DNA from 4 places in the Rhizobium leguminosarum genome. Region 2 is predicted to be linked to each of the others. Evidence: predicted binding sites of a transcription regulator. Region 2 holds the regulator's gene; each other region holds the start of a gene.

Region 1 (7,952 bases), 2.4 Mb from region 2:
CTGCTGAGTCGTCATTCTATTCAAAAACTCCCTGTTACGCTTCCGGCGGCGGCCGGAGCCGGGTCAGTCAGGCCCGGGTGAGACGGTAGTATCCGTCGGGTGACTTCACTCTGGTCCCATCGGGCAAAAGCAAAGACTTCTTGCGCACGATCTTGGGACCCGGCGCTCAAAGCGTTGATATGTCACGGAAACCGTGTACGGATTTGTTTTGCTTTCGTGATGGTTTTGGGCATGCGTCATGCCACAAATGGAACAGTAGACGAAACCTATCATAAAAATATGAGGAAATCAATAATTTGCTTCGCTTGAGTCATGCGGGCAACACATGTCACCCATATGCCTCACGCAGCTTTTAAAACGTTTCGCCCCGCGGTCGCCCGAATCCGGGGACCGGATGCGGGCGCTGTCTCAATCGCCGGAACCGGGCTTCTCCGAAAAATACTTCTCGAATTTTCCGGTCTCGCCATCCATTTCCTTGGCCTCGGGCAACGGGTCCTTCTTGACCGTGATATTCGGCCAGATCGTGGCATATTCGGTATTGATCTTCAGCCATTTGTCGAGGCCCGGCTCAGTATCGGGCTTGATCGCCTCGGCGGGACATTCAGGTTCGCAGACGCCGCAATCGATGCATTCGTCGGGATGGATGACGAGGAAATTCTCGCCCTCGTAGAAGCAGTCGACAGGGCAGACTTCCACGCAATCGGTGTATTTGCACTTGATGCAATTGTCGGTCACGACATAGGTCATGAAGAACTCCAGGATTTCCATGCGGATGGGGCCGGGCAACCTGGAACGTCGCGCCTATCCCCGTGCCGGAGGAAAAGCGTGAGCAGGCTTGGGAGGCAAGCACGCTTCCGGCAGGTTGTCAGTGACCTATCGGCTTTATCGCCGGATTTCAAGGATAAACGATCTGCAAAAGCCGCCGCCGCAGACAGAGTTTTCTAATCCTCGTCCGACATCAGCCTGTCAATTGCACGTCTTTCCTTTTTGGTCGGACGGCCGGTGCCGGTCGCCCGGATCGCCTGCTCGTAGGGCGTGAGACGTTTTGCCTCATCGGGCGGCGGGGATTGGTCGTCGTAGAGCAGGCGCGCCTCCTCGTAAGGCCCCCGCCGTTCGCCGGCAAGGCGCATGACGAGAACGACATCGCGCCGCTCCATCGTCAGCTCGATACGGTCGCCCGGCTTGACCATCTGGCTTGGATGGCTGCAACGCTCGCCGTTGATGCGCACATGGCCCGATTGGATATGGCTCTGCGCCAGCGAGCGCGACTTCACCATGCGCGCGAAGAACAGCCACTTGTCGATGCGCTGGCGCGAACCGCTTGTCGGCTGTGTCTCCCCGCTCATGATTACTTCTTCATCTGCTCCTTGAGAGCTGCGAGCTTGGCGAAAGGCGAATCCGGATCGATCGGCTTCTCCTTGCGCGGCGGCTTGGCCTCGAAGCGCAACGGCTGCGAGCCGCCACGATTGTTGTTGCGATCGTTACGCTCGCCGCGATCCTTGCGATCGCCACGATCCTGCCGGTCGCCGCGCGGCTGGTCGCCCCGTGGTTGGTTGTTGCGATCGCCTCTTGCCTGCTGCGGCCGGCCACCATCGCGACCGCCGCCTTCCTTGCCGCGATTCTGGCGATTGTTGTCGCGGCCGTCGCCGCCGCGATTGCCCTCGCCGCCTTCACCGCCGCCCGGCCGGCGATTGCGGTCGCCGCGCTCCTGGTTCTGACCGCGCTGCTCGCCCTGGGCGCCACGGCGTTCGCCATGCCCGCCGCGCCCCTGGCGCTGATTGTCGTTGCGACCGCCAAGACGCCACAGAAGAACCGGCTTCGGTTCCGTCGGCTCGCCGGCTTCCCCAGGAGCAGGTCCTGTTTCCTCGGAAGCCGCTTCCGCTTCCGCAGGAGCGGAGATTCCCCCGGCAGCAGAGGCTTCCGCCGGAGCGGCTGCCTCGATCGCTTCGGCCGGAGCGGGGCTTTCGACGGCTTCCGTCACCGGCGCGTCGGCGACCGCCGAAGCCGCCTCGGTTGTGGCTGGCTCGGCAGCAGTCTCTTCCGCGGCGCCATCGGCATCGTCGTGATCGGCCTTCTCGGCTGTCTCTTCCGCAGGCGTTTGCGCGCTGGCGGCAGGCACTGAGGCCGCATCCTGCGCCGCAAGATGGACTGATGCCTCTTCCGCCTTCACGGCATCGGCGCGATAGCCGAGACCCTTGAGGATTTCTTCCATGTCCTCGAGCGTCGCACCGAGGATCGACAGCATCGCCGTCGTCGTCGTGAAGCGGCGGCCATCATAGGCGCCCTCCGGACGGTTGTTCTGACCGGGCTTCCATTGCAGCAGCGGACGGATGATATCGGCAAGCCGTTCCAGGATGTCGATACGCACGGCGCGCTTGCCGAGGAAACGGAAGCCGGCGAGCTTGTAGAACATCCGCTCGAAGCTCGGATCGGTGACGACGGAGGTGCGGCCGGCGGCGAGCACCGGAATGAGATCGCCGTAGCCCGGCTTGTCGAGGCCGTCGTTCTTCAGCGCCCAGAGCAGCGTGATGAGCTCGGCAGGCGCCGGCTTCAGAAGTGCGGGAACGAAGATATGGTAGGCGCCGAAACGCACGCCATAGCGGCGCATGGAGGCGCGGGCCTCCTGGTCCAGCGACTTCACCTCCTCGGTCACGTCGCGGCGGAAGAGCACCCCGAGATTCTCGACGAGCTGGAAGGCAAGCCCCTTGGCGAGACCCTGCAGGTCCTCGGCGCGCGACAGGTCGTCGAGCGGCTTCAGCACCGTGCTGATATGATGATTGACGAAGCGCTCGATCCGGGCGGCAACGTGATCGCGGGCATTGCCCGTCAGTTGCTCGTCGGCCAGCAGGATCACGCGCGGGCGCATGATGTGATCGCTGCCCGAAAGCCGCGCCACCGGGTCGCCCAGCCAACGGATCAACCCATCCGAACCGATCACCAGATCGCTGTTGCCGGCGGCATGCATCCGCGCCGCGCGGGCTTCGAACTCGAGCCCGAGCGCCTTCTGCGACGCAGCCTGAACCGCCTTGGCATCCGGTCCGTCCGTTCCCGCCACCGGCGTGAAACGGAATCCGCTCAACTGCCCTACATGATGTCCTTCAACGAAGACATCGCCATTCACACTGATTTCAGCTTCCAGCATCGCATTCTCTCTCAGGCGCTTCATGAGCACAGATGTCCTGCGATCAACAAAGCGTTTCGTCAACCTTTCATGTAACGCGTCGGACAATCGATCTTCGATTTCCCGCGTCTTTTCCTGCCAGTGTGTCGGATCGGCAAGCCAACCGGGCCGATTCGAAACGTAGGTCCAGGTCCTTATCTGCGCGATTCGCGCCGAAAGCGTGTCAATTTCGCCATCTGTTCGATCGGAGCGATGAACCTGCTCCGCAAGAAACTGCTCGTTCACCGTGCCATAGCGGACGAGATCGGAAAAGAGGGTCGAGATAAGATCGGCATGTTGTGCTGGGGTGATACGCCGATAGTCGGGAAGCGCGCAAGCCTCCCAGAGTTTTTCGACGCGCGCCGGCCTATCGGCGAGATCGATGACCTCGGGATAACGCGAAAGCTGTTCGAGCGCCTGCTGGTCGACCGCAGGCAGCGCCCGTGTCAGCCCCGGCACGCGCGGACCCGCCTCGAGGCTGGCGCGCAGCGACGCGATGGAGGCGAAGTCCATCTCCGTCGTCCGCCACTGCAAAACCTTGACGTTGTCGAATTCGTGTCCTTCGATGCGCTGCACCAGCTCGTCGTCGAAGGGCGCGACTTGCCCGGTGACGCCGAAGGTCCCGTCCCGCACGTGCCGCCCGGCGCGCCCGGCGCGCCCGGCGACCTGGCCGAGTTCACCCGGATTGAGATTGCGGAACTGGTAACCGTCGAATTTCCGGTCCTGGGCAAAGGCGACGTGATCGACATCGAGGTTGAGGCCCATGCCGATCGCATCGGTCGCCACCAGATATTCGACGTCGCCCGCCTGATAGAGCGCAACCTGCGCATTACGGGTGCGCGGGCTGAGCGCACCGAGTACCACCGCCGCTCCACCGCGCTGCCGGCGGATGAGCTCGGCGATGGCATAGACCTCGTCGGCGGAGAAGGCGACGATGGCCGAGCGCTGCGGCAGCCGGGTGATCTTCTTCTGCCCGGCATAGAAAAGATGCGAAAGCCGCGGCCGCTCGACGATAGTGATGCCGGGCAGCAGCAGCTGCAGGATCGGCCGCATCGTCGCCGCGCCGAGCAGCAGCGTTTCCTCGCGGCCGCGCAGATGCAGGATGCGGTCGGTGAAGATATGGCCGCGCTCGAGATCGCCGGCAAGCTGCACCTCGTCGATCGCGACGAAGGCGGCCTTGGTTTCGCGCGGCATCGCTTCGACGGTGCAGACGGAAAAACGGGCATTGGGCGGCGAAATCTTTTCCTCGCCGGTGACCAGCGCCACATTCTGCACGCCGACCTTCTCGACCACCCGCGTGTAGACCTCGCGCGCCAGCAGCCGGAGCGGCAGGCCGATCACGCCCGTCCCGTGCGCGACCATGCGCTCGATGGCATAATGGGTCTTGCCGGTATTGGTCGGCCCGAGCACCGCGGTCACACCGCGCCCACTCAGAATCATCGGCTGCGAAGTCAGAGTCATGGGTCCATGCAAATGAGGCGGGGTGGCCCCAGGAAAATCTTGGCTCCCGATGGAAGCTGGACAACACATGGACAGCTGCCGCCGCAAACGCAAGGGCAGATTTCAAAATGCCTCGGGGATTACGACCTTTGCGAGTCGTCCGAAACGCGCGAATTTCCGATTCGGAACAGCGTGAGAACGAATCAGCGACGAATCGACGACTCCCGCTGATTCAGCTTTTGTTCACGGCTAAGTATTGATTTTGAATCACTTTTTCCCACTACATGCTGAATCGCAAGACTCCCTCCTGTTCCTATTTTCGTCGTCGTGAGTGACGATCTTCGCCCGATCTCGAACGGGCGAAAATCCGACCGAAATTAACCTCTCGACCAAAGCCGGAACGAATCGGAGACGAATCGCTGACGCCGCCATTTTCGCCTTTCGTTCACGGCCACATCTGGTAGCGCTATCAGGTCCAGGCCCTAGATGCGCATTGGCGGCAGATCGCCTCGCTCCGCCTCGTCGTATCAGTATTAATCTTTCAAGCGCCGGATTCAGATAGCGTTAAGCAGGGCGGTCGATCTCGGCTCGCCGATCAAAAACGGAACGAATCGCTGACGAATCGGCGACATCGCGATTTTCCCGCTTTGTTCACCGCAACATATTGTATTTAAATGTCTTTTTAACCATAGCGGCATTTTTACGAGAAGACGGAAATTAAACCGTGAATCAGGCTTCGTCACATTTCCAGAGCTCAACCGGGAACAAAAATCGCCAATGCGTGTTTCTCGTCCATCCAAATTGCGGATGAAATGAAGGAAACACACCATGCTTGGCACGATACTTCTTATTATCCTCATTCTGCTCTTGATCGGAGCCTTGCCGAATTGGGGTTATAGCCGTGGCTGGGGCTATGGACCTTCCGGCGGTTTGGGGCTAGTTCTCGTGATTATCATTATCCTTGTACTAATGGGCCGCATCTAAAGCCCAACTAACCTGGGGAGTTACGACATGATGAAGAAGATTGTTCTTATTGGTGCCCTCGTCGGCGCCTTGGCATCCTGCACAGCGACCGAGCAAGGTACGGCGATCGGGGCCGGCACCGGTGCGGTCATCGGCGGTGCCGTCACCAACAGCTGGGGTGGTGCCGCCGTCGGCGCCGTTGCTGGCGGTTTGACCGGCGCTCTGATCGGCCAGTCGGTCGAACGCCGCGGCTACTGCGTCTATCGCGACCGTTACGGCCGCCGCTACGAGGCCCGTTGCCGCTACTGATCGGCAAGCATATCGGACTCCCAACGGGCGCTTCGGCGCCCGTTTTCTTTTGGCCCGCCGCATCCGTCAACGAGACGTTGACAATCGGTTGCGAAAGTCAAACCTACCGCCGCCCAACGGCCAGGCACATATTTCCTTCAGAGCGCAACGGACAGGCAGAGCCGCCCAGCGCACCGGAAAGGAAACGCTTCCATGATTCAGATTTTGCTGAATTCCCTCATCGCCGTTCTCATCGCATCGGCTTTCCTGACGACCGCGATATCAGCCCTCAGCACCGATGATCCTTCGCTGCGCAAAGTGCCGGCCAGAGCTCGGCCACAGCGACGTTCATAAACAGCAATTGGCGCGTCCGGCCGGACGCGCCAATTGCTTTGACTCTGATCTCTACTGTCGACTCGAAGACAGAAATGCCTAGGCGAAGAACTGTCCGCCATTGGCCGTCAGCGTCGAACCGGTGATGAAGCCGGCATCGTCGGAGACGAGGAAGGTGACGCAACGCGCGATCTCTTCCGGTTCGCCGAGACGACCGACGGGGATCTGCGGAATGATGCGTTCGTTCAGCACCTTCTCCGGCACGGCAAGCACCATTTCCGTTCCGATGTAACCGGGGCAAATGGCGTTGACGGTGATGTTCTTGTTCGCCCCTTCCTGGGCCAGCGCCTTGGTGAAGCCGAGATCGCCCGCCTTGGCCGCCGAATAGTTCACCTGGCCCATCTGGCCCTTCTGCCCGTTGATCGACGAGATATTGACGATACGGCCGAAGCTGCGGTCACGCATGCCGGTCCAGACCTGATGGGTCATGTTGAACAGGCCGGTGAGGTTGGTATTGATCACCTCGTGCCATTGCTGCTGCGTCATCTTGTGGAACATCGCGTCGCGGGTGATGCCGGCATTGTTGACGAGGATTTCGACTGGGCCGATCTCGCTTTCGACCCGGGCAATTCCCTCGCCGCAGGCGAGGTAATCCGAAACATCCCATTTGAACACCGGAACGCCGGTAACGTCGTGGAAGGCTTTGGCCTTCTCGTCGTTGCCGGCATAGCTGGCGGCGACCCTGTATCCGGCATTTTTCAGTGCCATGGATATTGCCGCGCCGATGCCGCGTGTACCCCCGGTGACCAAAGCCACTCTGCTCATGTTCCGCTCCCCTTTTGTTTTTCGCCCCGCCGCTTGGCGGATCTTCAATCAAACATGGATCGTATGCTATTTAAAGTGCTTCAAAGCACATAGCCACACCCATGCCACCCCCGATGCAAAGCGTCGCGAGACCCTTCTTTGCGCCGCGGCGCTTCATTTCGAACAGCAGCGTGTTGAGAACGCGCGCACCCGAGGCGCCGATCGGATGGCCGATCGCGATCGCTCCGCCATTGACGTTGACGATCGACGGATCCCATCCGAGATCTTTGGTGACGGCGCAGGCTTGCGCCGCGAAGGCCTCGTTGGCTTCGACGAGATCGAGATCGTTGACCGACCAGCCGGCCTTCTCGAGCGCCTTGCGCGAAGCCGGGATCGGTCCGGTGCCCATGATCTGCGGATCGACACCCGCCGTTGCCCAGGAAACGATGCGGGCGAGCGGCTGGATACCGCGCCGGACCGCCTCCGCTTCGCTCATCAGCACGGCCGCAGCAGCACCGTCGTTGAGGCCGGACGCGTTCGCGGCCGTGACCGTGCCGTCCTTGTCGAAGGCCGGGCGCAGCTTCCCCATCGCTTCAATCGTCGCGCCGTGACGGATATATTCATCGGTATCGACCGTAACGTCGCCCTTACGTGTCTTGATGACGTAGGGGATGATCTCGTCGGTAAAACGGCCGGCCTTCTGCGCGGCCTCCGCCTTGTTCTGAGAGCTGACCGCGAACTGATCCTGGTCGTCGCGCGAAAGCTGCCACTGGCGCGCAATATTCTCGGCGGTGATGCCCATGTGGTAGCCATGGAAGGCGTCGGTCAAGCCGTCCTTGATCATCGTGTCGATCATCTTCATGTCGCCCATCTTGACGCCGCCGCGTAAGTGCGCGGCATGCGGCGCCATCGACATGGACTCCTGGCCGCCGGCAACGATGATCTTGGCATCGCCGGTGGCGAT
Region 2 (7,952 bases):
CGGCGTGCCGACGGTGTCCGTTTACAAGACGGATTGGATCATCCGCCTGCTAAGCCTGCGCATCAAGGTGTGGACGGGCGCATTGCCCAATATCATCGCCGATTATGCGGTCGTGCCTGAATATCTGAACGAGGTGGTCCGCGGCGCCAGCTTGGCGCGCTGGATGGAGCGGCTGTCGGCCGATACGTTCCAGCTAAAGGCAATGAACGAGGGTTACGATCTCGTCTGGCAACGCATGCAGACCGAAAAGCCGCCCGGCGAGCACGCCGCCGAGATCCTTCTCGACGTGCTGAAAAAGAAAAAACCCGGTCGTTTCTGACCGGGTTTTCTTTTGGGTTCTTTATGAAGCGATCAGCGCTTCGAAACCGGAATGTAGTCGCGCTTCGGTTCGCCGACATAGAGCTGGCGCGGACGGCCGATGCGCTGTTCCGGATCCTCGATCATCTCGTTCCACTGCGCGATCCAGCCGACGGTGCGGGCGAGCGCGAAGAGCACGGTGAACATGGTCGTGGGGAAGCCCAGCGCCTTCAGCGTGATGCCGGAATAGAAGTCGATGTTCGGATAGAGCTTCTTCTCGATGAAATATTCGTCGGTGAGCGCGATGCGCTCCAGCTCCATCGCCACTTCGAGCAACGGATCGTCCTTGATGCCGAGTTCGCCGAGCACTTCATGCGTCGTCTTCTGCATGATCTTGGCGCGCGGATCGTAGTTCTTGTAGACGCGGTGACCGAAGCCCATCAAGCGGAACGGATCGTTCTTGTCCTTGGCGCGGGCGACATATTCCGGAATGCGGTCGACCGTGCCGATTTCGTTCAGCATGTTGAGGGCTGCTTCGTTGGCGCCGCCATGCGCGGGCCCCCAGAGGCAGGCGATGCCGGCGGCGATGCAGGCGAACGGGTTGGCCCCCGACGAACCGGCGAGACGGACGGTCGAGGTCGAGGCGTTCTGCTCATGATCGGCATGAAGGATGAAGATGCGGTCCATGGCGCGGGCAAGCACCGGATTGACCACATATTCCTCGCAAGGCACGGCAAAGCACATGCGCAGGAAGTTCGAGGCATAGTCGAGGTCGTTCTTCGGATAAACGAAGGGCTGGCCGATATGGTACTTGTAGGCCATGGCGGCAAGCGTCGGCATCTTGGCGATCATGCGCAGGCTGGCGACCATGCGCTGGTGCGGATCGGTGATGTCGGTGGAGTCGTGATAGAAGGCCGACAGTGCGCCGACGCAGCCGCACATGACGGCCATCGGATGCGCATCGCGGCGGAAGCCGGTGAAGAAGCGGCTCATCTGCTCGTGCACCATGGTGTGGTGCGTGACGCGGTAATCGAAATCCTTCTTCTGTACGGTGGTCGGCAGTTCGCCGTAGAGCAGGAGGTAGCAGACTTCGAGGAAGTCGCCGTGCTCGGCGAGCTGCTCGATCGGATAGCCGCGATGCAGCAGGACGCCTTCGTCGCCGTCGATGTACGTGATTTTCGATTCACAGGATGCGGTCGAGGTAAAGCCCGGATCGTAGGTGAAGGAAGCGGTGTTCTTATACAGGGCACCGATATCGATGACGCTCGGGCCGATCGTGCCGCTTTTGACAGCAAGGTCGACAGACTTGTCACCGATTTTTATTGTAGCGCTTTGATCCGTCATGCTGATCCTCCGAAATGGCGGTGGCGCCATAAAAGCGCCATAGGGGTTAAGCGTCCTCACCGATAGCTATATGATCGCGAGGCTAATGCCAAGTTACCGTGACGGCATTTTGTGCATTGCGGTATCATCTTTTAGGCACTGCAGCGATGAGCCGCATGCATATCGGAAGCCGATGATTCGACTGGTCTTTTGACGCTCGCGATTTTCCCTCATATTTCAATCGATTATGCTTGCCGGATTTGATTGGAGGTTGCATTCTGGCCGCCTTCGCAGCCGGGCTTGGGCGGTTCATGCAGGAGTTGACGACAGTCGAATTGCGGCCGGAAGCAGGCGAAGGCGCTGCCGACACTTCCAATTTTTCACCACCTGTCGTGGTAACGCGACCGACACGGACGCAGTCGGCGACACCATTGCGCCACCGGCTGCCGGCCGCAGCTTCGCAATTGCTGCGTGCCGGCATGCGCATGCTGGGCGAGGAGGCGGACCACGGCCGCCTGCTGCTGTTCTCGCCGGTCTTCCTCGGCGCCGGGTCCGCCGTCTGGTTTCTCGCGGCATCGGATTTTCCTCTCGTTGCATCGCTGCTCTGCCTGTTGGCGCTGACCGTGGCGGTTCTCATCGCCAGCCGCAGCCGGGCGGCGGTGCGGGCAACGCTGCTGGCGCTTGCGCTCATGGCCTGCGGCATGGTGACGGCGCAGTTCGAGAGCCGGCGGGCTTCGACCATGATCCTCGATTCCGCCGTGACGACGACGGTGACCGGCCGCGTCGAGCGGCGCGAAGGCGACGGTCGCGGGCGGTGGCGCTACATTCTTGCCGTCACCGGCACCGAGACGCCAGAGGTGAAGCGGCCGCCGGAACGTATCACCGTGATCGCCCGCGGCGCCGACGCGGCCTTCGAGATCGGCGATATCATAACCGGCAGGGCGCGGCTGACGCCGCCCGCAGGCCCAGCGCTTCCCGAGCTCAACGACTTCTCCTTCAGTGCCTATTTCGACGGCATCGGCGCGAATGGCTTCTTCTACGGTAAACCGACGAAAGTCGATGCGCAGGCAGGTCCCCAGGCTGCAAGATCGACAGCGGAAGCGCTGCTCGAAGGGCTCTACCGGCTGCGCAGCGGGATTGGCGACCGCATAAGGTCGATCCTGCCCGGCGACACCGGTGCTTTTGCCGCTGCTCTGGTGACGGATGAGCGGCGCGCCATTTCGGATGCGACGACGGAGGCGCTGCGCCAATCCGGTCTGGCTCATATCATCGCCATCTCCGGTCTCAACATGGCGCTGTCGGCCGGCATCTTCTTCGTCGGCTTCCGGATGCTGCTCAGCCTCTTTCCCGGCATCGCTGAGGCCTACCCGACGAAGAAGATCGCTGCCGCCGGCGCGCTCATCGCCGTCACCGCCTATTTCCTGATCTCCGGCTTTGCGGTCTCTGCCGAACGCGCCTTCATCATGATGGCCATCATGTTGATTGCGGTCTTCTTCGACCGGCCGTCGATCAGCCTGCGCAATGTCGCGCTCTCCGCTCTCGTCATCATTGCCATTTCGCCGTCCGAGGTCTTGGGACCGAGCTTCCAAATGTCCTTTGCCGCGACATTGGCGCTGGTCTCGGGCTATCAGCTGTGGAAGGACCGGCGCGTCCGCGAAAACGCCTTTCTGAAGCTGCCGATCATCCGGCCGGTCGTTACAGTTGCCGGTTTCTTCGGCGGCGTCTTCCTGACCTCGCTGATCGGCGGTTTTTCAACCGCGCTGTTTTCGATCGAGCATTTTCATCGCCTGACCGCCTACGGCCTGCCGGCAAACCTCGCGACGATGCCGATCATCTCCTTCATCATCATGCCGGCAGGTCTGCTGGCGATGCTGCTCATGCCTTTCGGTCTGGATGTTTGGGCCTGGAAGGTCGTCGGATTCGGCCTTGATTTGGTGATCGCGGTCGCAAAGACGGTGTCCGGCTGGGGTGGCAATATCGACGTCGGCCGCTTGCCCGCCTGGTATTTCGCCGTCGCCGTGGCAGGCTTTCTGCTGCTGACGCTGCTCCGCACCCGGTTGCGCCATGTCGGCACATCGATCATCGCGGTCGCAACACTCATCCTGCTGCTTCTGCCGGTTCCCCGGCCGCCGGATCTGGTGATTTCGGAGGATGGCAGTCTCGTCGCGGTCGTCGAGGCGGCGGCAATGGCGTCCAACCGTGAAAGACCGTCGGACTTCATCTTCGACCAGTGGCAGAGAGCGCTGGTCCTGCCGAGGCATGATCCGCCGAAGATGCTGGATGGTCCTGCTATCCCGCCTGAGGGAGAAGACCGCCGCGTCAGGCTTTCCCGCGATCAGCAGAACGAAGCAAGGACCGCGATGCGGACGGCCGCAGCGGGCGGTGACGCAAACCGCTTTTCCTGCGTCAAGAAGGCCTGGTGCATATCAAGGCTCGGCAATGGTCAGGTGGTAACCGTCATCGACAACGCTGCCTATCTCGGCCCGGCATGCGACGCTGCCGATATCGTCGTGACGTCGGTCCGCCTTCGCTTCAACAATTGCCGCTCAGGTGCGACGCTCTTCACCGGTGAGACGCTGCGCAGGACCGGTTCCATCGAGTTGCGCTTCACGGACACCGGCCTGGAGGTCGCAACCGCATTCGATGCATTGTCGCGGCCATGGATGCGCCATCGTGCCTATGACTGGCGCAGCAACAGTTTTACCGAATCCGGCCTGGCCAATGTCAGTGATAGCGGCGAATGAGACCGACGAGTTTACCCTGAACCTTGACACGGTCCGGCCCGAAAATCCGGGTCTCGTAAGCCGGGTTGGCCGCTTCCAGCGCGATCGAGGCGCCCTTGCGGCGGAAGCGCTTGAGTGTCGCTTCTTCGTCGTCGACGAGAGCAACGACGATGTCGCCCGGACTTGCGGTACTGCCGTTGCGGATGATCACGGTGTCGCCGTCGAAGATGCCGGCGTCGATCATCGAATCGCCCTTGACCTCGAGCGCATAATGTTCACCGGAGCCGAGCATGTCGGCCGGAACGACGATGTCGTGGGTATTGTTCTGGATCGCCGAGATCGGCACACCGGCAGCGATTCGGCCCATGACCGGCACGGAGACCGAGTTGCCGTTGTCGGCGACGGGTTTTGCGGGAGCAGGAGTGGCGACCGGCTGCGGCTTGCCGAGGCTGCCCTCGATGACGCTCGGCGAAAAGCCGCGCCGGGGCTGAATGCTCGGGCTGTAGGCCTCCGGAAGCTTGATGACCTCGAGCGCGCGGGCGCGATTCGGTAGGCGGCGAATGAAGCCTCGCTCCTCAAGCGCTGTAATCAAGCGATGAATCCCGGACTTGGAGGCGAGGTCCAGGGCATCCTTCATTTCGTCGAAAGATGGCGGAACGCCGGATTCCTTCATGCGCTCATGAATGAAAAGGAGAAGCTCCTGTTGTTTGCGCGTGAGCATCGACGTTGTGACCTCGTGATTGAAACAAATCCAGAACAGACACTATATGTTCCATATGTGTTCCGCAAGTAGCTAAATTTCCGTAAAACTTGGTGCCAACTCGTTGAGATTTTTATTTTCATTCGCCGGATTGGGACACAAGTCTTGTATTGAGGGTGGCGCTGCACATCTCTTGATCTTTCCAGGAGGGAGATCATGAACGCGCATTCCGCCAAACCGCACCCGCTGGATCATGTCGTGCTGCCGGTCGTCAACATCGATCTGGCGCGCGAGAGGCTCGGCAAGCTCGGCTTCACCGTTGCCGCCGATGCGCGCCATCCCTTCGGAACGGAGAATGCCTGCGTCTTTTTTGCCGACAAGACCTATCTGGAGCCGCTCGGGATTGCGAGCGTCAAGGAGAGCGAGGCGTCGGCGCGCCAAGGCAATGTCTTCACGGCCCGCAACCAGGCCTTCCGTTTCCGCTGCGGCGCGGAGGGGCTTTCGGGGCTGGCTTTCGGCAGCAAGGATGCCGGCATCGATCATCAGGATTTCGTCGGCAACGGATCGAGCGCCGGCGAGATGCTGCAGTTCACCCGGCCGATGACGATGCCGGACGGTTCTGAGACGATTGCCGGCTTCAAGCTGGCTTTTGCCGGCGACCTGCGCGCGCCTGATCTCCTGCTTTTCACCGTCGAGCGCGTCAATCCGCTGCCGGCCGACCGCGCCGCGCTGGAGGCGCATGTCAATGGCGTCACCGGCATAGTCGAGATCGCGCTTTGCACGCCGGAGCCGGCCGCCTTCGCTGCCTTCGTCAGCCTTGCGGTGGCGCAATCGGCAGTCGAGAAAACCGGTTTCGGCGTCGATATCGCGGCGTCGAATGCGAAAATCAGCCTGATGACGCCGGAAGGGCTGGAGGCCTATTTCGACATCGCCGGCTCATGCGCAGATCGCGGCCTGCGCGGCCGGGCAATCCTCTTTGCTGTCGCCGATCTTGCCGTGACAGAAGCGCATTTGGCTGCTAACGGGGTGACATACACGCGCAAGAACAATCGCATTCTGGTGAAGCCCGCGCCCGGGCAGGGCACGCTCTTCGCCTTCGAGGAAACACGATGAGCACTGATACGAATTCCGAAGTCAGGATCGGCGAAGGCCAAGGCCAGGTCACCTTTTCCAATACCGGCCGTCTGTCGCTGATTGCCGGTCCCTGCCAGATGGAGAGCCGCGGCCACGCCTTCATGGTGGCCGGGACGCTGAAGGAGCTTTGCGCAAAGCTCGGCATCGGCCTCGTCTACAAGAGCTCCTTCGACAAGGCGAACCGAACCTCGCTGTCGGCCGAACGCGGTATCGGGATCGAAAAGGGCATGGAGGTCTTTGCCGACCTCAAGAAGGAATTCGGCTTTCCCGTCCTGACCGACGTTCATACCGCCGAGCAATGCGCAGAGGTGGCAAAGATCGTCGACGTCCTGCAGATCCCGGCCTTCCTCTGCCGCCAGACCGACCTTCTCATCGCCGCCGCCAAGACCGGCCGCGTCGTCAATGTCAAGAAGGGCCAGTTCCTCGCTCCCTGGGATATGAAGAACGTTCTGAAGAAGCTCAACGCCAGCGGCAATCCGAACGTGCTGCTGTGCGAGCGCGGCGCCTCCTTTGGTTACAATACGCTGGTCTCCGACATGCGTTCGCTGCCGATCATGGCGGCGATGGGCGCGCCCGTTATCTTCGATGCCACCCATTCCGTGGCGCAGCCGGGCGGGCAGGGCGATTCCTCCGGCGGTCAGCGGGAATTCGTAGAAACGCTGGCGCGCGCAGCGGTGGCTACCGGTATTGCCGGCGTCTTCGTCGAAACTCATCAGGACCCCGACAATGCCCCTTCCGACGGCCCGAACATGGTCTATCTCAAGGACATGCCGCGGCTTCTCGAAAAGCTGCTTGCCTTCGATGCGGTCGCCAAGGCTTGACGTTCAACAGTCTGACATGATCGTGCTATAGGCCACATCGGAAGGCTGGTCCGAAGGCTATTGCAGCATTGTAATTTGCACGCCTTCGACTAAGACAGGTTTCGAATCATTTATCACCCACCGAGCAGGAAGAACCCATGACTGCAATCACCGATATCATCGCCCGCGAGATTCTCGATAGCCGTGGCAACCCCACCGTCGAAGTCGATGTCTATCTCGAAGATGGCAGCATGGGCCGCGCGGCCGTTCCCTCGGGCGCCTCGACGGGCGCGCATGAGGCGGTCGAACTGCGTGACGGCGGCAAGCGCTATCTGGGCAAGGGCGTCGAAAAGGCGGTCGAAGCCGCCAACACCGAGATCTTCGACGCGATCGGCGGCATCGACGCCGAAAACCAGATCCAGATCGACAACATCATGATCGAGCTGGACGGCACGCCGAACAAGTCTCGTCTCGGCGCCAATGCCATCCTCGGCGTGTCGCTCGCCGTCGCCAAGGCTGCTGCCCAGGCGTCCGGCTTGCCGCTCTACCGTTATGTCGGCGGCGCTTCCGCCAGCCTTCTGCCGGTGCCGATGATGAACATCATCAATGGTGGTGCCCATGCCGACAACCCGATCGATTTCCAGGAATTTATGATCCTGCCGGTCGGCGCCGATTCGATCGCCGAAGCCGTCCGCATGGGTTCGGAAGTCTTCCATACGCTGCGCAAGGAACTTGCTAGCCAGGGCCACAACACCAATGTCGGCGATGAAGGCGGTTTCGCACCGGGACTGAAGAGCGCGCCTGAGGCCCTCGACTTCATCATGAAGTCGATCGAGAAAGCCGGCTACAAGCCGGGCGACGACATGTGCCTCGGCCTCGACTGCGCCTCGACCGAATTCTTCAAGGACGGCAAATACGTTCTCGAAGGGGAAGGCCGCACGCTGGAATCGGGCGCCATGGCGGAGTATTTGGCCG
Region 3 (7,952 bases), 450 kb from region 2:
TAGACAAGCGGTATGTGAATGTCCGTCAAAAGCTCGGTCGGCGGCACCTCGCGCGGATTGTTGAGATATTCCTCGAACATGACCCTGTCCTTCAGCTGCCGACCGGATTTAGGCAGCCATTCGGCAAAGAGCCACTGATAGGACTTGGACATGTCGGCATAGGGACCCCTGTGGCGCAGCACCGCATAATCGCCGCCGTCGATCGTGCGCCGCTCCAAGGGTACCGCCGCCGGCACTTCGGCAGCGCCGGTGACGCAGGCGATCGAGCGCAGCTTTTCCTCCGGCACAAGATCGGGATCGTCGAGATAGACGCCGATCATCCGCATGTCGGGCTTGGCGAGGCCGCGGGCATAAAGCGTGCCGAACAGTGTCTCGAAAGCCTTGTCGATCTGCATGTAGGAGCCGGTATGGGCAACGCCGATCAACTCGATCGGCCCGATCTCGCGTATGGTAACGTCTAACATGGCTTTGGTCTTTCCGTCAGGTGAGGGTTCGAAGGTTGTGTGGCTTCCCTCTTTCCGATAGCGGGCCGGCGGCATGCCGTAGACCGACTTGAAGATACGATTGAAGGATTGGAGATTGGGATAGCCTGATCGCTTCGCAATTTCGCTGACGGCAAGCTCCGTGCGGACGATCTCGCCCGCCGCGCGATGCAGCCTGAGCCGCTTGACGGTCACCGCCAGCGTCTCGCCGTAAATCGCCCGGTAGATCCTGTGCCAGTGATAGCTCGACATGCAGGCGATCTCGGCAAGGCGCTCCATATCCAACTCCTCGTCGAGGTGGTCGTGAATATAGGCCGAAACTCGTCTCAGACGGTTTTCATAAAGTGCCCATGCCGTTTCGCCATTCATGTCGGAACCTCGTGCAAATCGATCGACCGCAGAGAACCATATCCCGATTTGACAAATCCTGCTGACTTGAACCTTCGGCGAATCCTGCGTAGACCGGAATTCCGGCTCGAACCCAAAAGGAATGATAGATGCCGGATTTTTCAACATTAATGCTCTTTGCCGCCGCAGCGCTGGTGCTGACCGCCACGCCCGGTCCCGACATGCTGCTGATCGCCTCCCGCAGCATCAGCCAGGGACGCGCTGCCGGCTTCCTGACCTATGCCGGCATCGCGCTCGGCACCTATTGCCACGCCCTTGCCGCAGCCTTTGGGCTGTCGCAGCTCTTCATGACCGTGCCGGCCGCCTATGAAACTGTGCGCTGGGCCGGCTGTTGCTATCTTCTCTATCTCGCCTACAAGACGGTCCGCTCGGAAGGCGTCGCCTTTCAGCCGGCATCGACGCTGAAGCGGCTGTCGGGCCGGCGTATCTTCTTTGCGGGCCTTGCCACCAATCTGCTCAATCCGAAGATGGCGCTCTTCGTCATGGCGCTCTTTCCACAATTCGTGAATGCGTCAGCCGGGCCGCTGACGATGCAGATGCTGATACTTGCAAGCATCCTGAACGGAATCGGCCTCGTCGTGAATGGCGCCGTGATTTTCCTCGGAAGCACGATCCGTTCGAGACTCCAGTCGGCGAGCCGTTTCCCGAAGTTACCGCAATACATTCTGGCAACGGTCTTCACCGGGCTCGCCTGCCGCCTGGCATTGCAGCCGCGAAACTGAACATCGAGGGACCACGGCGCTAAAAACAAAACCGGCTGCGAAATCCGTGATCTCGCAACCGGTTTGAATTTCAAACTGTTGTCAGGCGGCAGCTCAGCCGGCTAGTGCCACGGCAACCGCCTCAATCGCTTCACCGGCCTTCGATCCGTCGGGGCCGCCTGCCTGCGCCATGTCGGGGCGGCCGCCGCCGCCCTTGCCGCCGAGGGCGGCAGATGCGATGCGGACGAGATCGACGGCGCTGTAGCGCTGCACCAGATCCGGTGTCACCGCCACCACAGCACTTGCCTTGCCGTCGTCGGACACGCCGACGAGCGCGACGACGCCCGACCCGATGCTGGTCTTGCCGTCATCGGCAAGCCCCTTCAAATCCTTGGGATCGACGCCCGAAATCGCCTTGCCGAGGAACTTGACGCCGGCGACTTCGCGCACGGCATCGACCGAGCCGCCCTGCCCACCGCCCATGGCGAGTTTGCGCTTGGCGTCAGCCAGTTCCTTTTCGAGCTTGCGGCGCTCGTCCATCAGCGCTTCGACACGCGACAGCACCTCGCCCGGCTGCACCTTCAGCGAGGCGGCAAGCGTCTTTACGCGTTCGTCCTGTTCGGCCAGATATTCGCGCGCCGATTCGCCGGTGACGGCCTCGATGCGGCGAACGCCGGCGCCGACGGCGCTTTCGCCGAGAACGCGGATCAGGCCGATCTGGCCGGTGGCCCCGACATGCGTGCCGCCGCAGAGTTCGATCGAATAGGCTTTGCCGGCCTTGGCGCCACGCACACCCTCGCCCATCGCCACGACCCGGACTTCATCGCCGTATTTTTCGCCGAACAGCGCCATCGCGCCTTCGGCGATCGCATCGTCGACGCTCATCAGCCGCGTGGTAACCGGCGAATTCTGCAGCACGATCTCGTTTGCCATATCCTCGACGATCTTCAGTTCCTCGGCCGACATCGGCTTCGGATGCGAAACGTCGAAACGCAAGCGCTCGGGCGCGACCAGCGAGCCCTTCTGGGCAACATGGGTGCCGAGCACCTCGCGCAGCGCCTCGTGCAGCAGGTGGGTCGCAGAATGGTTGGCGCGCAGGCGCGACCGGCGGGCATGATCGACGGTCAGCACGACCGCATCGCCATCCTTGAACACGCCGTCGACGACGGTACCCTGATGCACGAACAGACCTTCGCCCCTCTTCTGCGTATCTGAAATCTCGATCTTGCCGTGGTCGGACGAGATCACGCCGGTATCGCCCATCTGGCCACCGGATTCGCCGTAGAACGGCGTCTGGCTGACGACGATCTGCACCTTGTCGCCGGCCTTGGCCTCGGTCGAAACCGCGCCCTCTTTGACGATCGCCTGCACGACGCCTTCAGCCGTTTCGGTGTCGTAGCCCAGGAATTCGGTAGCACCGTGTTTTTCCTTGAGCTCGAACCAGATGGTTTCCGTCGCCTTCTCGCCGGAACCGGCCCAGTGCGAGCGGGCTTCGGCCTTTTGGCGCTGCATCGCATCGGTGAAGCCGGAGATGTCGACGCCGATCTCACGGGCACGCAGTGCATCCTGCGTCAGATCGAGCGGGAAGCCGTAAGTGTCGTAGAGCTTGAAGGCGGTCTCACCATCCAGCATATCGCCCTTGGAAAGATCCGTTGTCGCGTCCGACAGAAGCGACAGGCCGCGTTCCAACGTCTTGCGGAAGCGGTTTTCCTCCAGCTTCAGCGTTTCCGAGATCAGCGCCTCGGCGCGCACCAGTTCGGGATAGGCGCGGCCCATCTGCTGCACCAGCGTCGGCAGCAGCTTGTAGACCAGCGGCTCCTTGGCGCCGAGCAGCTGTGCATGGCGCATGGCGCGGCGCATGATGCGGCGCAGCACATAACCGCGGCCCTCATTCGACGGAAGCACGCCGTCGGCGATCAGGAAGGCCGAGGAGCGCAGATGGTCGGCAATGACGCGGTGGCTGGCGCTGCCTTCCGCCTTGACGCCCATCGTGTCCTCGATGGTGCCGATCAGCGTGCGGAAGAGATCGGTGTCGAATACGCTCTGAACGCCCTGCAGAACGGCGGCCATGCGCTCCAGGCCCATGCCGGTATCGATCGACGGACGCGGCAGCGGCGAGCGCTCGCCGGGTGCGGTCTGCTCGAACTGCATGAAGACGAGGTTCCAGAATTCCAGGAACCGGTCGCCATCTTCCTCCGGGGAGCCCGGAGGGCCGCCCCAAACATTCTCACCCTGGTCGATGAAGATTTCCGAGCACGGGCCGCAGGGGCCGGTATCACCCATCTGCCAGAAATTGTCAGAGGTTGGGATGCGGATGATCTTGTCGTCGGAAAAGCCGGCGATTTTCTTCCACAGCGTCGCAGCTTCCTCGTCCTCGGAATAGACGGTCACCAGCAGGCGGTTCTTCGGAAGGTCGAAGCCCTCAGTGACGAGCTTCCAGGCAAGCTCGATCGCATTCTCCTTGAAATAGTCGCCGAAGGAGAAGTTGCCGAGCATCTCGAAGAAGGTCAGGTGGCGTGCAGTATAGCCGACATTATCGAGGTCGTTGTGCTTGCCGCCGGCTCGCACGCATTTCTGCGAAGTCGTCGCCGTCGAATAGGGACGCTTTTCGAGGCCGGTGAAGACGTTCTTGAACTGCACCATGCCGGCATTGGTGAACATCAGCGTCGGGTCGTTGCGCGGCACGAGCGGGCTCGACGGAACGATCTCATGGCCGTTCTTCTTGAAATAGTCGAGGAAGGTCGACCGGATATCGTTCACGCCGCTCATGCTATGCCCTTCAATGCTGCCGGAGGCAGGTAAATACAAATCCATCGGCTTTTAACGTTCGCCCCCGCCACTGTCCAGCAGACAAACAAAACCGGCCGCATTCTCATCAGGAATGCGGCCGGTTGGAACTGTCCGATGAGTTTAAGCGCGAAAATTACATTTCCGCGGAGGCATCGCCATCGCCGTCATCGGGCTCCGGTCCGCCGTTCTGCAGGAAGCGGTCGGCGATCAGGCCGGCATTCTGGCGCAGCGACAGTTCGATCTCGCGGGCGAGATCCGGATTATCGCGCAGGAAGGTCTTGGCGTTTTCGCGGCCCTGGCCGAGGCGCTGGCTGTTATAGGAGAACCAGGCGCCCGATTTTTCGACGATGCCGGCCTTGACGCCGAGATCGACCAGTTCGCCGGTCTTGGAAACACCCTCGCCATACATTATGTCGAACTCGACCTGCTTGAAGGGCGGCGCCATCTTGTTCTTGACGACCTTGACGCGGGTCTGGTTGCCGATCACCTCTTCGCGCTCCTTGACCGCGCCGATGCGGCGGATGTCGAGGCGCACGGAGGCGTAGAATTTCAGCGCATTGCCGCCCGTCGTCGTTTCCGGCGAGCCGAACATGACGCCGATCTTCATGCGGATCTGGTTGATGAAGATCACCATGGTGTTCGACTTCGAGATCGAAGCGGTGAGCTTGCGCAGCGCCTGGCTCATCAGTCGTGCCTGCAGGCCGGGAAGGCTGTCGCCCATCTCGCCTTCGATTTCGGCACGCGGCGTCAGGGCCGCGACCGAGTCGACGACGAGAACGTCGACGGCGCCGGAGCGCACCAGCGTATCGGTGATTTCGAGCGCCTGCTCGCCGGTATCGGGCTGCGAGATCAAAAGGTTCTGTAGGTCGACGCCAAGCTTGCGGGCATAGACGGGATCGAGCGCATGTTCGGCATCGACGAAGGCGCAGATGCCACCCTTCTTCTGCGCTTCGGCAATCGTCTGCAATGCAAGCGTCGTCTTACCGGAGCTTTCCGGCCCGTAGATTTCGACGATGCGGCCCCTCGGCAGGCCACCAACGCCGAGTGCAATATCGAGGCCAAGCGAGCCGGTCGAGATCGTCTCGATCTCGACAACATTCTCGTTGGAGCCGAGTTTCATGATCGAGCCCTTGCCGAACGACCGCTCTATCTGTGAGAGTGCCGCTTCAAGCGCCTTGCTTTTGTCCACCGATTTGTCCTCTACCAGCCGCAATGAATTCTGAGACATCCGATCCACCTTTAGGTTATTGAAGCCGCTCTAGCAATGTCGAGTTTGTACCCTATTTGTTCCATTTTCGCAATAGGCGATCAAATAATTGAAAGAAAAAGGTAAAACGACCCGTGTTCTGTATTTGTTTTATCGATGAAAAGCAACGACTTAGGTTCGAAGTGCTGGCACGAGCGGCGCAAGGCGCATCGCATCGATTCGCCTTTCGGGCATCGGGAGAGCGGCTCGGATGAAGAAAAAGATTCTCGTTCTCGGCGGCGCCCATATCGATCGGCGCGGCCGTATCTCCGGCGAGACGGCGCCTGGCGCCAGCAATCCCGGCATCTGGTTCGAGGAGCCGGGCGGCGGTGGCTTCAATGCGGCGCGCAACCTGGCAAGGCTCGGTTTTCAGGTGACGATGATCTCGCCGCGCGGCGGCGATCCGATGGGCGAGACGGTCGGAGAAGCTGCCGATTTCGCCGGCATCGACGACCGGCCCTTCGTTTTCCTCGACCGCAAGACGCCGAGCTACACGGCGATCATCGAGAAGGACGGCAATCTGGTGATCGCCCTTGCCGACATGGATCTTTACCGCTTCTTCGTGCCGCGGCGTCTCTCCATCCGCTGGGTGCGGGAGGCCTTCGCCGCGCATGATTTCATCCTCGTCGACGCCAACCTGCCGGAAGAGACGATCGCGGCGATCGTCGCAAAGGCACGTTCGCTAGGCAAGCCCGTCGCGGCAATCGCCATCTCGCCGGCCAAGGTCGTCAGGCTGAAGCCCTGCATCGGGGATATCGACTACCTGTTCCTGAATGAGGCTGAAGCTGCCGCCCTTGCTGGCGAGCGGCCGGAAGACGCCGCCGGCTGGCTACCTTTGCTGAACGAGATCGGCATCAGGAACGCCGTCGTCACCCGCGGCCGGCGCGAGCTGGTCGCACTTTGCGAGGGCCGCGCCGTGACGTTGCAGCCGCCGATTGCCGACACCGTCGCCGATGTCACGGGTGCCGGCGATTCCCTTGCGGCCGGCACGCTCGCCGCATTGATATCAGGCTTGCCGCTCGAAGAAGCCGTTCGTCACGGCACAGCAGCCGCCACGCTGACCGTCCAGTCGCGGCATGCCGTCAACGAAAATCTGACGCCCGATCTGCTGAATGAGGCGCTTGCCCTTGTTCCCAAGGTCAGAATTCTGCATTGAAGCGGCTGATTAAATAGTTGAGCATGATGTCGTCCGAAAACCGCTCGCACTTCGGCATCATGCTCTGTCGATCACAGGACAAGACCATGACCAAGCCCATCTCCCCTCTTCTGCCGATCGCCTATTCGAAGGAAGTCGCCAGCGCCAAGCAGCGCGGCGCGCCGCTGGTGGCGCTGGAATCGACGATCATCACCCACGGCATGCCCTATCCCGGCAATATCGAGATGGCCCGCAGCGTCGAGGCGATCATCCGCGAACAGGGTGCGGTGCCGGCAACGATCGCCGTCATTCACGGCACGCTGCATATCGGCCTTGAGGCTGCGGAACTAGAACAACTCGCCAGGGCAACCGAAGTGATGAAGGTGTCGCGCGCCGATCTCGCCTTCGCCATCGCCGAGCGCCGCACCGGCGCCACCACGGTCGCGGCGACGATGATCGCGGCGGCGCGTGCCGGCATCCGCGTCTTTGCCACAGGCGGCATCGGCGGCGTGCATCGCGGCGCCGAGGAAAGCTTCGATATATCAGCCGATCTCGAGGAACTCGCGCGCACCGGCGTCATCGTCGTCTGCGCCGGCGCCAAGGCAATCCTCGACATTCCAAAGACGCTGGAAGTGCTGGAAACCCGCGGCGTGCCTGTCGTCACCTATGAGAGCGAGGAATTCCCCGCCTTCTGGTCGCGCTCCTCGGGCATCCGCAGCCCGCTGTCGCTGAACAGCCCGGCCGCCATCGCCAATTTCCAGACGGTGCGCGAACAACTCGGCGTCGACGGCGGCATGCTCGTTGCCAACCCCGTGCCCGAGGCCGACGAGATCGCGCGCGAGGAGATGGAAATCTATATCGAGCGGGCGCTCGACAGCGCCGAGCGTGACGAAGTCACCGGCAAGGCGGTAACACCTTATCTTCTGTCGACCATCTTCGACCTAACGGACGGCCAGAGCCTGAAGACCAATATTGCGCTGGTTGAGAACAATGCACGGCTTGCCGCGGAGATCGCGGTGGCGCTGGGGGAATGAGCGGTGTGATGGGGTAGCTGGAATCGCTTCATCAGATAGGTGGTGCCGTTCCAGCCCCCTCTGCCTGTGTCCAGCCGATAGATGGGTAACAGATTGAACCGGATAGATGGGTTACAGTTCTCCCCCTTGTAAACCAGTGTCCGCCCCTGCGCCGGC
Region 4 (7,952 bases), 1.8 Mb from region 2:
ACCCGGCCATGCAGGCTCTGGTCGAAAACCTCGAACTGCTGGCCCGGCGCGATTTTGCCACGCTGAAGCGGCTCTGCGGCGTCGACGAGGAAGATCTTCTCGACATGCTCGGCGAGATCCGTCAGCTCAATCCCAAGCCCGGCAGCGGCTTCGAAGCGGGTGTTTCCGAAGCGATCACGCCGGATGTAGTCGTCAGGCCCGCCTCGGACGGCGGCTGGCTGGTCGAGCTCAATCCGGATACGCTGCCGCGCGTGCTGGTCAACCAATCCTATTTTTCCCGTGTGACGAAGAACGGCGAGGACCACGCCTTCCTCTCCGATTGCCTGCAGAGCGCCAACTGGCTGACGCGCAGCCTCGACCAGCGGGCAAAAACCATCATGAAGGTGGCAAGCGAAATCGTCCGCCAGCAGGACGCCTTCCTGCTGCACGGCGTCGATCACCTGCGCCCGCTGAACCTGAAAACGGTCGCCGAAGCGATCAAGATGCATGAATCCACCGTCAGTCGCGTCACGTCGAACAAATATATGCTGACGCCGCGCGGCCTCTTTGAACTCAAATATTTCTTCACCGTCTCGATCAGCGCCGTCGCCGGCGGCGACAGCCATTCGGCCGAGGCCGTGCGTCACAAGATCCGTGCGCTGATCCTGCAGGAGAGCCCGGAGGCGGTGCTTTCCGATGACGATATCGTCGACATGCTGAAGAAGGGTGGCGTCGATCTCGCCCGCCGCACCGTTGCGAAATACAGGGAGGCAATGAACATCGCCTCTTCGGTCCAGCGCCGCCGCGAGAAGCGGGCGCTCGCCAAGGTCGCGGGCTTCTGACGCAGCAATGCTTCGACCTCGATCGAAGCATCCGGCCCGCAAATCCCGCTATTCCTCTCCAGCGCCACGCGTCTTTTCAGACGCGCAACGGCGCCGCAACCCTTTGAATTGTCTTCAACGAAGATCGAAATGCCGACCATGACGCCGCAAAATCAGAACCTTGCCAGGGAGCTTTTCCTGCTGCTGGTGCTGGCGACCCTCTGGGGTTCCTCCTATAGCTTCATCAAGATCGGCGTCGAGACGATCCCGCCGATAACGTTGATCGCCGCCCGCACGCTGATTGCCGGCGGCATTCTGCTGGCCGTCCTGCACCACCGGCGTGTCCGTCTGCCGCGCGATCGTGCCACCTGGCGGCGGTTTTTCGTTCAGGCCTGCCTGAACAGCGTCGTCCCCTTCACGCTGATCGCCTGGGCGGAACAGTTCGTCGATGCCGGATTGGCGGTGATCCTGAATTCGGCAACGCCGATTTTCACCTTCCTGCTGGCCGTGCTGATCACCGGCCATGAGCAGGTGACGCTGCGACGGCTTTTCGGCGTCATGGCCGGGCTTGCCGGCATCTGCCTCGTCATCGGCGTCGAAGCGCTCGGTGGTCTCGGTGAAAACCTGATGGCGCAGCTTGCCATCATCCTGGCGACCATCTGTTATGCAGGTGCCGCGATTTTCAGCAAGAACTTCAAGGGGCTCGATCCCGCAGTGCCGGCGGCTGGCTCGTTGATCTCGGGCGCGGTCATTCTCTTGCCGATGAGCCTCGTCGTCGATCGGCCGTGGGAAATCGATCCTTCGGCGGCATCGATGCTGGCGCTGCTGGCCCTCTCCGCCTTCTCGACGGCGCTTGCCTTTGTGATCTATTTCCGTCTTGTCCAGACGCTGGGTTCGGTCGGAACCACCGCGCAAGCCTATCTCAGAGTGCCGATCGGTGTTGCGATCGGCATCGTCTTCCTCGACGAAAGGCTGAGCTCGACGGCCTGGATCGGACTCGTTTGCGTCATATCAGGTGTCGCCGCCATGACGATCCCCGCAAGAAGGCGCGCAACGCAAGCGCGAAACGCGTAAAGTAGACAGGGTGGCGATCGGCGGTATGCCTTGGCCGGCAAGGTATCCGCCACCCGTTGACCGAGTGCCGGCGATGGTGATTCGGCGCCCTATTGACTTTTAGGCAAGCTCTGGCTAGAAGCCCGCCGCAATCGATGCCGTGAACGGCGTCTGGAGTTATCCCCAGCATCAGAAGGGCACCAAGGACCCGCAGGCCTAAGCCGATCTTGCTTGAGATTGTGCGAAGTGCTTGGATGAACCTGAGGCTTGGCGTAAACTGATACCCGCAAACGACCATAAGAAGGGAAACTCCATGAGTGTGCGTGTATCCGGGAAACATATGGAAATTGGTGAATCGTTCCGTCAAAAGATCGAGGACCAAATTGGTATGGCCATCACGAAATACTTCGACGGGGGATATTCCGGCCAGGTGACCGTGGAAAAGGCGAGTTCTCGTTACTCGGCGGATTGCAAGCTTCATCTCGACAGCGGGGTGGTGCTGCATGCAGCCGGCGAGGCGACCGACCCGCAATTGGCTTTCGACGCGGCTTCCCAGCGGATCGAAAAGCGGCTGCGGCGTTACAAGCGCAAGCTGAAGGACCATCACGCCGGAAACCATCTGAATGGTTTTGCAGAGGTCTCCTACACGGTTATGGATTCCGTTCCTGATCACGATGATGAAATCGCCGACGATTTCGCTCCGGCGATCGTCGCTGAAAGCACGAAGCAGCTGAAGACCATGTCGGTCGCCACCGCAGTGATGGCGCTCGACATGACCGACGAGCCGCTTCTTCTGTTCCGCAGCCCCGGCAAGGAACATCTGAACATCGTTTACCGTCGGCACGACGGAAATATTGGCTGGATCGATTCAGCCAGTATCAAAGGCTGAGATCAGGGTGGTGAGCGGCGGTATTGCCGCCGCTCCTTGCATTTGATCCCGGCGACAGAAGGAAAAAGAAATGGCATTGGCAGATTTGCTCCATCAGGATGCGATCATTCCCGCCCTCAGAGTAAATTCCAAGAAACAGTTGCTTCAGGAATTGGCTGCAAGAGCCTCCAGGATCACGGGGCTTTCCGAGCGCGAGATCTTCGACGTCATCCTGCAGCGCGAACGCCTTGGCTCGACTGGAGTCGGCAACGGCATCGCCATTCCTCACGGCAAGCTGGTGAACATTCATTCGATCGTCGGCATCTTTGCCCGGCTGGAGCAGCCGGTCGATTTCGAGGCGCTGGACGACCAGCCTGTCGATCTCGTCTTCCTGCTGCTGGCGCCGGAGGGCGCGGGCGCCGATCATCTCAAGGCACTGTCGCGGATCGCCCGCGTGCTGCGCGATCACGATCTAGTCGCCAAGCTCCGCGCCACCGATTCCGCCTCGGCGATCTACGCCTTCCTCAACGAAGAGCAGACGTCGAACGCTGCCTGACGCGCGTCGCGCGATAACGCATTAATTCTCGAATGCAAAAGGCGCCGGGTCTCCCAGGCGCCTTTTGCGTTGAAGAGACTGAGCGGAACTTGTCGAGCAAACCCGGTGCCGGCCATACGAAACAGCACATCGGCGCCTGTCGCCGTCTATCCCTTCAAGATTTCATATCCTGTCTGCGACTTCCGCGCTCAAGGGGATCGACGGTTGCGCTCCGGCTTTGAGGCAGGCGAGCGAACCGGCGACCGCCGCACGGCGCAGCGCCGAGACAAAATCGAGGCTGTCGTCGAGGCTGGCGGCGAAATAGCCGCAGAAGGTGTCTCCGGCGCCGACCGTATCGACAGGTTCGATCTTGAGACCCTGCGCCCTTGAAATCGACCCGTCGCGAATGGCGATGACCCCGTCGGCGCCGAGCGTCACGATCAGCGTCTGGCCCGTCTCCGCATGCAGGCGCATAAGGGCTGCCTCTCGCGCTTGCGCGTCCATGCCCTCCTGCCCGGCGAGCCGCTCGAACTCGGTCTCGTTGGCAATGACGATATCGGCGAGCCGGCCGAGACGCGGCGCATCGGGGATCAGCGGCGCGAGGTTGAGGATGCTGGTGACGCCCTTGGCGCGGGCCGCCGACAGCGCGCGTTCGACGGCAGCAGCCGGCACTTCAAGCTGCAGCATCAGGATATCGCCTTCGCTCATGCGGCCGATCGCCGTCTCGGCATTGGCAGGCGTGACGAGGCCGTTGGCGCCGGGAACGACGGCAATCATGTTTTCGCCGTCGCCGCCGACAAGGATCAGCGCCGTGCCGGTGGGACCGTCGACATGGTTGACGAGAGAAAGATCGGTGCCTGCATCATCGAGCAGGGCCAGCGCCTCCGCAGCAAAGGCATCCTTGCCGACGGCGCCGGCCATATGCACATAGCGGCCGGCGCGCCGCGCTGCCAGCGCCTGGTTGGCGCCCTTGCCGCCGGCGGCCGTGGCAAAGCCGTTGCCGGCCACCGTCTCGCCGGGCTTCGGCAGGCGCTCGGTCGTGGCGATGAGATCCATGTTGATGGACCCGAAAACTGTGATCATGAATGTGTCCCGTCTTCTAGAGCATGATGCCGAAAAGTGAGCGGTTTTCGGACGACATCATGCTCTAACTATATAATGTAGAACGGGATTCAGATTTTAGGCCGACCCGGCCTAAAATCATCCTTTTCTGGAGCTGCAAGTGACATCATGCTCCTACTGTTTCATGCGGGCGAGACACTGCCCGAAGCGATCACTCCTCGTCAACCACCCGCAGCTTCAGAAGACCGGTGCGGCTTTCCACCGATTTGGCCGCGGCTTCGCTGTCGCGGGCGGGCTTGGCCTCGCCGCCGGCCTCGAATTCCAGCGCTTCGATCCTGGCGCCGCGCTTGGTCAGCTTGTCGGCTGACGTGACCACCATGTCGATATCCTTCTGCGCCATGGCGAAATGGCCCTGCAGCTTGCGCACCCGCTCATCGAGACGGCTGAGATCGTCCATCAGGATCGCCACTTCGCCCTGGATCAGATGCGCCTGCGCCCGCATGCGCTGATCCTTGAGCACGGCCTGGATGACCTGGATCGACAGCATCAGCAGCGACGGCGAGACGATGACGATGCGTGCGCGGTGCGCTTTCTGCACCACCGGCTCGAAGTGCTCGTGGATCTCAGCGAAGATCGATTCGGACGGCACGAAGAGAAAGGCCGTATCCTGGGTTTCCCCCTGGATCAGATATTTCTCCGAAATGTCCCTTATATGGACCTCCATGTCGCGGCGGAACTGCTGGCCGGCGATCTTGCCGGCTTCGGGGCTGCCGGCGTCGCGGATCGCGTTCCAGGCTTCGAGCGGAAATTTCGCGTCAATCACCAGCGGCGGCGCGCCGTTCGGCATGCGGATCGTGCAGTCGGGCCGCGAACCGTTGGACAGTGTCTGCTGGAAGGCGTAGGCGCCCATCGGCAGACCGTCGGCAACGATCGTTTCCATCCTGGACTGGCCGAAGGCGCCGCGCGTCTGCTTGTTGGACAGAATGGCCTGCAGCCCGACGACATCCTTGGCAAGCGTCTGGATATTGTTCTGCGCGGCATCGATGACCGCCAGCCGCTCCTGCAGCCGCTGCAGGTTCTCATGCGTCGATTTGGTCTGCTCGGTGATCGTCGAGCTGACGCGCTGCGACATGCCGTCGAGGCGTTGGCTGATCGTCTGGTTGAGTTCGCTCTGCCGCGCGCCGAAGACCTCGGTCATCGCCGCGATGCGGCCCTGCATCTCTGCCTGGATCTTCAAAAGCTCGGCCATGCGCGCTTCGTTTTCCTGAGCACGAAAGTTCGCTTCCTCCGCCTGCTCGCGGCGAAGGCCGGCGCCGCGCAGCAGAAGCACGATCACCAGCAGGGCGAGGGCGGCGAGAACGCCGCCGGCAAGCGCCAGCAAGGCCGGGTTGATCGAGGCAAGGGCAAGGGCGAGCGATTCGGAATGGATGGTCATGTCGCAAGCATAACAGAAGAAGCGGCGAGTTATAGATCAAAACGTGAACAGAATTGACGATCCTCAATATCTTCGCAAGCCGCTGCTCTTCCGCGTCCACCGAAAAGAAATGTCGACGCGACTTAACGATTGCTCAACCATATTCGCCAAAACCTGCGGCGCAGAAATTCCTTCCCGCGCGCGTCGCGCCAAGTACAGAGATCCCCATGACCGCCCAGCAGACCGACAGTGCCCTCAGGCAGCGCCTCGATTTCATCGAACTGGATGATGCAGCGCGCAAGTCGATGCGGGATCTGCGCCCTGTCATATCAGAGCTGATCGGCGGCGCCCTCGATAAATTCTACGCCAAGATCGCCAAGACCCCAGCTGTCGCAGGCTTCTTCGCCGATAAGAACCATGTCGGCCATGCCAAGAAGCGCCAGCAGGACCATTGGGCCAATCTCGCCGGCGGCGCGTTCGACGAGAGCTACGTCAACGGCGTGACCGCGGTCGGCCGGACGCACGCCCGCATCGGGCTGGAGCCGCGCTGGTATATTGGCGGCTACGCCATCGTCATGTCCGAGCTGGTCAAGGGCATCATGGAGAAGCAGTGGCCGTCGATCTTCGCGCGCCGAGAGGGCAAGGCATTGGCCGAGAAATTGTCGGCCGTCATCAAATCAGGCATGCTCGACATGGATTATTCCATCTCGGTCTATCTCGAGACGCTCGAAGCCAAGCGCCGCGCCTTGGAAGAGCAGCGCGCTCAGGCCGAATCCGACCAGGCGATCGCGCTGGAGCAGCTGCGCCGCGGTCTGGAAGCGCTGTCGAACGGCGATCTCGAAGCCACCCTGCCGTCCGACCTGCCGGGCAATTTTCGGCAGATGGCCGAGGACTACAATCGCGCCGTCAGGGCGCTAAGCCAGTCCTTCGCATCCGTGCGCGAGACTTCTGGCCATATCATGACCGGTGCCGACGTCATTTCCAATGCGACCAACGATCTGGCGCTGCGCACTGCCCAGCAGGCGGCAGGCGTCGAGGAGAGCTCGGCCGCGCTGCAGCAGCTGTCCGTCAGCGTCGGCCAGACGGCCGCCAATGCCGAAAAGGCGTCGGATGCCGTGCGCGAGACGCAGCAGAAGGCGAAGAACTCCGGCGAGCTCGTCACCAGCGCCGTCTCGGCGATGGCCGGCATCGAGAAATCCTCGACCGGGATCTCCAAGATCATCGGCGTCATCGATGAGATCGCCTTCCAGACCAACCTGCTGGCGCTGAACGCTGGCGTCGAGGCGGCCCGTGCCGGCGATGCCGGTAAGGGTTTTGCCGTAGTCGCCCAGGAAGTCCGCCAGCTCGCCCAGCGCACCGCGGAAGCGGCCAAGGAGATCAAGAACCTGATCTCGCAGAGCTCGACGCAGGTCAATCAGGGCGTCGGCATCGTCTCCAGCACCGGCGAGGCGCTGAACGACATGATCAGCCGCATCGACATCATCAACCGTTTCGTCGCCGATATCGCCGCCGCCGCCCGCGATCAGGCGACGGGTGTCAACGAAGTCAGTATCGCCGTCCGCAACATGGGTGCGATCACCCAGCAGAATTCCGACATGGTCGAGCAATCCTCGGCGGAAACCCGCCGCCTCAAGGACGAGGTGGAGACCCTGATCGAGCTGCTGCGGCGCTTCCGCGCCCGGCCGGAAGGCCGTCCTGCCGGTGCTGTCCGCCGGGCGGCGTGAGGCGAATATGGCGAAATTCCAGGCGGGGATGCAAAAAAGCGTATTCCCCGCCTACCGGATAATTCCATAGTCGGAAAAGATGGGTTATGGGAACGCCATGACCATCAAGCCACTCATCATTCTTCCCGATCCCGTTCTCCGCCAGCTGTCCAAGCCGATCGAGCGGGTGGATTCCGACCTGCAGCGTCTTGCCGACGATATGCTGGAAACCATGTATGACGCGCCGGGCATCGGCCTTGCCGCGATCCAGATCGGCGTGCCGCGCCGCATGCTCGTCATCGATATCTCGCGCGAAGGCGAGGAAAAGCAGCCGCAGGTCTTCATCAATCCTGAGATCGTCAAATCTTCCGACGAGCGTTCCGTCTATGAGGAAGGCTGTCTTTCGATTCCGGATTATTATGCTGAGGTCGAGCGCCCGGCTGTCGTCTCGGTCAAATATCTCGATCGGAACGGCAAGGAACAGACGGTCGAAGCCGACGGCCTGCTCGCCACCTGC

Evidence for each region. Region 2 encodes LexA, which represses DNA repair genes until DNA is damaged. Its sites were predicted from a motif close to TGTTCNNNNTGTGTTCNG; they were not measured.
Region 1: BA011_RS19105 (helicase-related protein) is a predicted target of LexA. The motif match lies at 4,784-4,801, and genes of this name have one in related genera.
Region 3: recA (recombinase RecA) is a predicted target of LexA. The motif match lies at 5,724-5,741, and genes of this name have one in related genera.
Region 4: BA011_RS21930 (DNA recombination protein RmuC) is a predicted target of LexA. The motif match lies at 5,786-5,803, and genes of this name have one in related genera.

Annotation. Positions count from the first base shown of each region.
Region 1 covers NZ_CP016286.1:3,901,646-3,909,597, forward strand. Annotated here, with positions in the region: gene BA011_RS19090 (CarD family transcriptional regulator) at 1-15, opposite strand, end outside; gene fdxA (ferredoxin FdxA) at 409-747, opposite strand; gene BA011_RS19100 (RNA-binding S4 domain-containing protein) at 942-1,346, opposite strand; gene BA011_RS19105 (helicase-related protein) at 1,349-4,621, opposite strand; gene BA011_RS19110 (DUF3309 family protein) at 5,429-5,584, shown strand; gene BA011_RS19115 (YMGG-like glycine zipper-containing protein) at 5,612-5,872, shown strand; gene BA011_RS19120 (beta-ketoacyl-ACP reductase) at 6,284-7,009, opposite strand; gene BA011_RS19125 (acetyl-CoA C-acetyltransferase) at 7,080-7,952, opposite strand, start outside.
Region 2 covers NZ_CP016286.1:1,242,496-1,250,447, forward strand. Annotated here, with positions in the region: gene lpxB (lipid-A-disaccharide synthase) at 1-319, shown strand, start outside; gene gltA (citrate synthase) at 352-1,641, opposite strand; gene BA011_RS06370 (ComEC/Rec2 family competence protein) at 1,932-4,364, shown strand; gene lexA (transcriptional repressor LexA) at 4,345-5,064, opposite strand; gene BA011_RS06380 (VOC family protein) at 5,260-6,156, shown strand; gene kdsA (3-deoxy-8-phosphooctulonate synthase) at 6,153-6,998, shown strand; gene eno (phosphopyruvate hydratase) at 7,136-7,952, shown strand, end outside.
Region 3 covers NZ_CP016286.1:1,689,532-1,697,483, forward strand. Annotated here, with positions in the region: gene BA011_RS08550 (AraC family transcriptional regulator) at 1-851, opposite strand, end outside; gene BA011_RS08555 (LysE family translocator) at 980-1,612, shown strand; gene alaS (alanine--tRNA ligase) at 1,706-4,360, opposite strand; gene recA (recombinase RecA) at 4,515-5,609, opposite strand; gene BA011_RS08570 (carbohydrate kinase family protein) at 5,839-6,783, shown strand; gene BA011_RS08575 (pseudouridine-5'-phosphate glycosidase) at 6,870-7,796, shown strand; gene BA011_RS08580 (helix-turn-helix domain-containing protein) at 7,908-7,952, opposite strand, start outside.
Region 4 covers NZ_CP016286.1:4,505,695-4,513,646, forward strand. Annotated here, with positions in the region: gene rpoN (RNA polymerase factor sigma-54) at 1-821, shown strand, start outside; gene BA011_RS21910 (DMT family transporter) at 951-1,874, shown strand; gene hpf (ribosome hibernation-promoting factor, HPF/YfiA family) at 2,167-2,742, shown strand; gene ptsN (PTS IIA-like nitrogen regulatory protein PtsN) at 2,813-3,277, shown strand; gene BA011_RS21925 (ribokinase) at 3,440-4,339, opposite strand; gene BA011_RS21930 (DNA recombination protein RmuC) at 4,530-5,753, opposite strand; gene BA011_RS21935 (globin-coupled sensor protein) at 5,960-7,456, shown strand; gene def (peptide deformylase) at 7,554-7,952, shown strand, end outside.